DNA from 2 places in the Kitasatospora sp. NPDC054768 genome. Region 2 is predicted to be linked to the other one. Evidence: riboswitches for the same ligand, from Rfam matches in the RefSeq annotation. Region 2 holds a riboswitch; the other holds the start of a gene.
What was found. Region 2 has a riboswitch for glycine ahead of gcvP (aminomethyl-transferring glycine dehydrogenase). Riboswitches for the same ligand answer to the same signal wherever they lie in the genome.
Positions count from the first base shown of each region.

Region 1: linked by a shared signal. The riboswitch ahead of gcvT (glycine cleavage system aminomethyltransferase GcvT) and the one ahead of gcvP (aminomethyl-transferring glycine dehydrogenase) in region 2 are both predicted to bind glycine.

Region 1 is NZ_JBSHBN010000002.1:4,557-7,955, reverse strand. Features, by position in the region: gene glyA (serine hydroxymethyltransferase) at 1-488, opposite strand, end outside; gene gcvH (glycine cleavage system protein GcvH) at 569-949, opposite strand; gene gcvT (glycine cleavage system aminomethyltransferase GcvT) at 1,050-2,171, opposite strand; glycine riboswitch at 2,400-2,501, opposite strand; gene ACWGKU_RS00675 (enhanced serine sensitivity protein SseB C-terminal domain-containing protein) at 2,759-3,399, shown strand, end outside.
Region 2 is NZ_JBSHBN010000043.1:7-3,405, forward strand. Features, by position in the region: gene ACWGKU_RS15740 (PRC and DUF2382 domain-containing protein) at 45-1,301, opposite strand; glycine riboswitch at 1,528-1,631, shown strand; glycine riboswitch at 1,633-1,765, shown strand; gene gcvP (aminomethyl-transferring glycine dehydrogenase) at 1,869-3,399, shown strand, end outside.

The sequences.
Region 1 (3,399 bases), on a different contig from region 2:
GCGAGGCGCTCGACCTCGGCCATGTCGACCTGGCCGGTCTTCTCGTCCACGTGGTACGCGGCCACGGTGTAGAGCTTGCCGGAGAAGTTGATCTTCATGCCGTGGGTCAGGTGACCGCCGTGGGCCAGGCTCAGGCCCAGGATGGTGTCACCCGGCTGGATCAGCGCGAACATCGCGGCGGCGTTGGCCTGCGCGCCGGAGTGCGGCTGGACGTTGGCGTGCTCGGCGCCGAACAGTGCCTTGATGCGGTCGATCGCGATCTGCTCGACCACGTCGACGTGCTCGCAGCCGCCGTAGTAGCGGCGGCCGGGGTAGCCCTCCGCGTACTTGTTGGTCAGCACCGAGCCCTGGGCCTCCATGACCGCCACCGGGGCGAAGTTCTCGGAGGCGATCATCTCCAGGGTGGTCTGCTGGCGGTGCAGCTCGGCGTCGACCGCGGCGGCGATCTCCGGGTCGAGGGCGTGCAGGGACTGGTTGAGAACCGTCATGGTGTGGTCTTCCCGGGAGGAGGAGGGAAAGGGGCCGGGGCGGGGCGGACCGCCGTGTGCGGCCCGTCCCGTCGGGTGGCTCAGCCCTGGGGGTTGATGAGCGCGTCGTACTCGTCGGCGCTGAGCAGCTCGTCGGTGGCCTCGACGCGCACCTTGAACAGCCAGGCGTTCCCGAACGGGTCCGCGTTCACGGAGGCCGGGTCGTCGATGACGTCCTGGTTGATCTCGGTGACCTCGCCGGTCACCGGGGAGTACAGGTCGCTGACCGACTTGGTGGACTCCAGCTCGCCACAGGTCTCGCCGGCGGTCACGGTCTCGCCGACCTCGGGCAGCTGCACGTAGACGATGTCACCGAGGGCGGTGGCGGCGTGCTCCGTGATGCCGACCGTGGAGACACCGTCCGCGGCCGCGGTCAGCCACTCGTGCTCCTTGGTGTACTGCAGGTGCTGGGGGTTGCTCATGGCGTCATTCTCCAGGATGGGAAGCGGGTACGACGAAGCGGGCCGCCGCGCGGACGGCCGCGACGTGCGCAAACGGAAAAACGGGGGCCCCGGCGAAGGCTCAGCGGGCGCGCTTGTAGAACGGCAGCGCCACGACCTGGACGGGCTCGTGCTTGCCGCGCACGTCCACCGCGACGGTGGTGCCGGGGACGGCGTGGGCGGCGTCGACGTAGGCCATCGCGATCGGCTTGCCCAGGGTCGGGGACGGCGCGCCGGAGGTGATCCGGCCGATCGGCTCGCCCTCGGTGGAGACCACGGTGTACTCGGCGCGCGGCACCCGCTTGCCCTCGGAGACCAGGCCGACCAGCACCTTGGGCGGGTTGGTCTCGGCCGCGGCGGCGGCCTGCTCCAGCGCCTTGCGGCCGATGAAGGCGCCCTCGTTGGTGGTCTTGTCGAAGCGGACGACCCGGCCCAGGCCGGCGTCGAACGGGGTGAGGTCGGTGGACAGCTCGTGCCCGTACAGCGGCATGCCGGCCTCCAGGCGCAGCGTGTCGCGGCAGGACAGGCCGCACGGGATCAGGCCGTGGCCCTCGCCCGCGGCGGTCAGCGCCTGCCAGACCGGCTCGGCGTCGGCCGGCCGGCAGAAGATCTCGAAGCCGTCCTCACCGGTGTAGCCGGTGCGGGCGAGCAGCACGTCGCGGTCGGCCACCCGGGCCGGGAGGATCGCGTAGTACTTCAGGCCGGGCAGGTCGGCGTCGGTGGTCTTCGCCAGGATGCCGGTGGCCTCCGGGCCCTGGACGGCGATCAGCGCGTAGGTGTCGCGGTCGTCGGTGACGACGGCGTCGAAGCCCTTGGCGCGGGCGATCAGCTCGTCGAGGACCAGCTGGGCGTTGGAGGCGTTGGCGACGACCAGGAAGGCGTCCTCGCGCAGGCGGTAGACGATCAGGTCGTCCAGGATGCCGCCGTCCTCGGCGCAGATCATGGTGTAGCGGGCGCGCAGCACGCCCAGCGCGGAGACGAAGCCGACCAGCGCGTGGTCCAGCATCTCGCCCGCCTGCGGGCCGGTGACGGTGATCTCGCCCATGTGCGAGAGGTCGAACAGGCCGGCCTGGGTGCGGACCGCGAGGTGCTCCTCGCGCTCGCTGCCGTAGCGCAGCGGCATGTCCCAGCCGGCGAAGTCGGTCATGGTCGCGCCGAGGGCGCGGTGCAGCGCGTCGAGCGCGGTCAGGCGGAGGGACGACATGGCCAGGAACTCCTCGGTCGGGGCACTCAGGGGTGCACGCGCCGGACCGGACCCGCTCGGGTTCGACCCTGCGCGCGGGCATGCGGCGGCGTGGGTCTCCCCATCTGTCGTCGAACCTGAGAGCTTCACCGCCCACCGCCCGCAGCTGTTTCCAGCTTGGGGGACAGCATGACGGCTTGCACCGTGGGTGGGCGCACGACAGGGCCGGGCGCCGCTTTCCAGATGTGCCTAACCCGTGCGGTAGGGGTGCCTGAGAGATTCCGGGGAGGACTTGCTCCTTCGGCGCCGGCTGTGCCTGAACGGCACTCCGGGCTCTCCCGCGCGGGTTCGAGCGGCCGGTATGGAGTTGTGGGGGCCCGCGGCGCATGCCGTCGGACGGGCACATCATGGCACGTCCGGGACGGCGAGGGGAGAGGGGACCCGGTCACACCGCGCGGCACCCGGACGCGGGCCCGGGGCGGCACCCGGGACCGGGGCCCGCGGGGCACCCGAACACGAGCCCTAAAGGGGAGGCCCCGGGGCCCTAGACTGCTGCGCGTCGGCGCAGCAGAGGGCGGCCGAGCGGCAGAGGGCGGGATCGGCGGCGCATGGGGTACCCGGTGGAGCAGCAGCAGGAGTGGGGCGGACCGCAGGAGGCGCCGGCGGGCGGTTCCTGGCCGGCCAACGAGCTGGAGCAGGTGCTGACCGCGGCCCTGGGCGACCCGGGCGCGACGCCGAGGGTGATCGAGGTGCTGGCGCGCAGCCAGGTGTGGGTGCCGCTGCCGGCCGGGGCCGATCCGCAGGGACAGGCGCTGGACCTGCCGACCGTCGAGCTGGGCGGTGACCCGTACGTGCCGGTGTTCTCCTCGCAGGAGGTGTTCCTCCAGCAGGCGCCGGGGATGGCCTTCGCGGTGGCGCCGGTGTGGGAGTTCGCCCGCGGGTTGCCGCTGGGCGTGGGCATCGCGGTGAACCCGGACGCGGCCGTGGGCATCCCGGTGCCGCCGCAGGGGGTCGCCGAGCTGCGCCGCGGTCCGCGCGGGGACCGCTGGGAGGCCGCCGACGACGCCACGGCGCCGACCGGAGGCCGGGTGGCGCTGCGCGAGCCGGTGCCGGGCGAGGACCCGGAGCACTTCCTGGCCGCCTGCCGGGGCGAACTGTCGTCACTGCCGGGAGTGTTGACCGCCCGCAGGGCGCTGGCCAGCATCGAGGGCGAGCCGACCGTGATGTTCGTGGGCGTCCAGCTGGACCC
Region 2 (3,399 bases):
CGGACGGTGTCCGGGGCCCTGGTCGCGGGGCGTTGCCCCCGCGGTCAGACGAGCGGCCGCAGGCCGGCCGGCCGGGGCGCCTCGTGGGCCATGTCACGGGCCACGTCGGGGGACGCGCTGGAGGGCGGGGCGGAGGAAGGGGCGGGGGTGGCCGAGGCGGTGGGCCGGGTGGCGGTGGCGTCGTGGATCTCGACGTTCTCGCGGCGGAGTTCCTCCCGGACCACCTCCTCGGTCGTGTACCGCTCGACGATCAGGCGGACCCGCTCGACGGGGGCGAGGTACTTGCGCACCACCGCGCGTTCCTCGCGGAGGGTCACCTCCTCGACGGCCTCGGAGATCTCCTTCTCGGTGAGCGTGGCGCGTTCGGCGTCGCTGATCGGCGTCCGCTCGACCCGGACGCGCTCGCGGACCACCGGGATGCGGCGCTCCACCTGTTCGGTCGTCACGTACTTGCGCAGCTTCGCGGTGCCGAGGGTGTGCCACTCGGTGGTGATCTCCAGTCGCTCCTCGCGGCAGGTGACCTCGACCGGGCTGCTGGGGGCGGACGAGGAGGCGTCGGCGTTCGCGGCGGCGGTGACGGTCGCGGCCGCGGTGGTGGTGGCCATCGGGGCGAGCGTGGGGACGGGCGTGGCGGCGGGCTGCGGCTTCGGCTCCACGGCAGGAGCGGTGGAGGCGGTGGTGGCGGCGGGTGCGGCGAAGCCGGGCTCGGCCGGCGGGGAGGCCGTGGGGGCCGCGGGGGTGCTGAGGGTCCGCATGTCGGCCTCCGGGGCGCTCCTGGTGGTGTCGGCGGCAGCGGGGGCCGCGGCAGCGGGGGTCCTGGCCGGTGGGGGTTCGGGGGAGTGCTCGGGTGACCGCTCGGGGGTGTGGAAGGTGAGCGACTTGGCCGGGGCCGCCGCGGTCGTCGTGGCGGCGGCCGCCGCCGTGGTGCCGAAGTCGAGGTCGGGCTGCCTGGGCCGGCTCCCGTTCTCGCCGTTCGGGCGGCTGTCCATCGGGGTGTCGAGCCCGTAGTAGCGGTAGAGCTGGAGTTCCTGGGCGGGGGACAGGTGCTGGCCGACGCCGAAGTCCGGCGACTCCTTCACCAGCGACTTGTCGTACGGCACCCGGAGCTCGTCGCCGGCGAACTCGCTCGTGGTCAGCGGGACGAAGGCGTCCCGGCCGAAGATGCCGGTCCGGACCGCGGCCCACTCGGGCCGGCCGGTGGCGTCGTCCAGGTAGACCTCGTCGACCGTGCCGATCTTGTCTCCGTTGCGGTCGACGGCTTTGTGGCCGATGAGGTCCCGGGGGTCGATGTCCGTCTGCACTTCTTTCCTCCCGCGCGCTGAACCTGCGGAACTCCCGCAGGAAGGCGGCCGGAGCACCCGATTCCGTCCGCCACTTCACACCAAAAGCCATGAATCGGACGAGCGCGACCCCGGGTGCGCCGTCCGGGGGCGGCGCTGGACCGTCCGGGGGACGCGCGTAGACCTCCAGTGACCAGACACACCCGTGATCGGGGGGCCTCCCGCTGGTACCCTGGGCGGCGACCGCAGAGCCCGCTCGGGAGAGTCTCCGATCACGAAAACCGCTGGTCGGAGCGCCGAAGGAGCAACTCCTCCCCGGAATCTCTCAGGCATCCGTACCGTGTGGGGTAGGTCACTCTGGAAAGCAGGGCAGGAGCGTCGGCACGGAAGCCGGCGATCACCACCCTCACCGACGGTGCAAGCCGGCGGAGCGCCCACAGCGCTCCGTGCGGGTGAAGCTCTCAGGTCCCGATGACAGAGGGGGAGGCCTGTCGGGTCCGCGCGCCCAGGCTCGTCCGCTGCCCGCAGCGGTGGAGCCGGCCGGCGTGCGTACCCCCGCCGGTCCGTGACCAGGAGGCCTCGACCACCATGAACGCCCAGCCGAACGCGGGACGCCTCACCGGCGCCTCGACCCTCACCGAGCTTGAGCTGGCCAGCCCCTTCGAGAACCGCCACATCGGCCCCGACGCCGCCGCGCAGGAGAAGATGCTGGCGTCCGTCGGCTACGGCTCGCTGGACGAGCTCGCCGGGACCGCGGTGCCCGAGGCGATCCGCTCCATCACCGCCCTGGACCTGCCCGCGGGCCGGTCCGAGGCCCAGGTCCTCGCCGAACTGCGCGAGCTGGCCGGCCGCAACCAGGTGCTCCAGCCGATGATCGGCCTGGGCTACTACGGCACCTTCACCCCGCCGGTGATCCTGCGCAACGTCATGGAGAACCCGGCCTGGTACACCGCCTACACCCCGTACCAGCCGGAGATCTCGCAGGGGCGCCTGGAGGCGCTGCTGAACTTCCAGACCCTGGTCTCCGACCTGACCGGCCTGCCGACCTCCGGCTCCTCCCTGCTGGACGAGGGCACCGCGGCCGCCGAGGCGATGGCGCTGGCCCGCCGGGTCACCAAGGTCAAGGGCGGCGTCTTCCTGGTCGACGCCGAGACCCTGCCGCAGACCGTCGCGGTGATCAACACCCGCGCCGTGCCGACCGGCGTCGAGGTCGTCGTCGCCGACCTGTCCGAGGGCATCCCGGCCGAGATCGCCGAGCGCGGCGTCTTCGGCGTGCTGCTCCAGTACCCGGGTGCCACCGGCGTGGTCCGCGACCTCACCCCGGTGATCGAGCAGGCGCACGGCCTGGGCGCGATCGTCGCCGTCGCCGCCGACCTGCTCGCGCTGACCCTGCTCAAGTCCCCGGGCTCGCTGGGCGCCGACATCGCCTGCGGCACCTCGCAGCGCTTCGGCGTGCCGATGGGCTTCGGCGGCCCGCACGCCGGCTACCTGTCGGTGCGCGCCGAGTACGCCCGCTCGCTGCCCGGCCGCCTGGTCGGCGTCTCCGTCGACGTCGACGGCAACCGCGCCTACCGCCTGGCGCTGCAGACCCGCGAGCAGCACATCCGCCGCGAGAAGGCCACCAGCAACATCTGCACCGCCCAGGTGCTGCTCGCCGTGATGGCCTCGATGTACGCCGTCTACCACGGCCCCGACGGCCTGGCCGACATCGCCCGCCGCACCCACCGCTACGCCGCCGCCCTCGCCGAGGGCCTGCGGGCCGGCGGCGTCGAGCTGCTGCACGGCGAGTTCTTCGACACCGTCACCGCCGTCGTCCCGGGCCGCGCCGCCGAGATCGCCGCCGCCGCCCGTGCCAACGGCATCAACCTGTTCCAGGACGGCGCGGACCGGATCTCCGTCTCCACCGACGAGACCACCACCCGCGAGCACCTGGCCGGCGTCTGGGCCGCGTTCGGCGTCGAGCCGGTCGAGGTCCCCGAGACCGCCGACGCGCTGCCCGCCGCGCTGCTGCGCGAGGACGAGTACCTGACCCACCCGGTCTTCCACAGCCACCGCTCGGAGACCGCCATGCTGCGCTACCTGCGCCGCCTGTCGGACCGGGACTACGCGCTGGACCGCG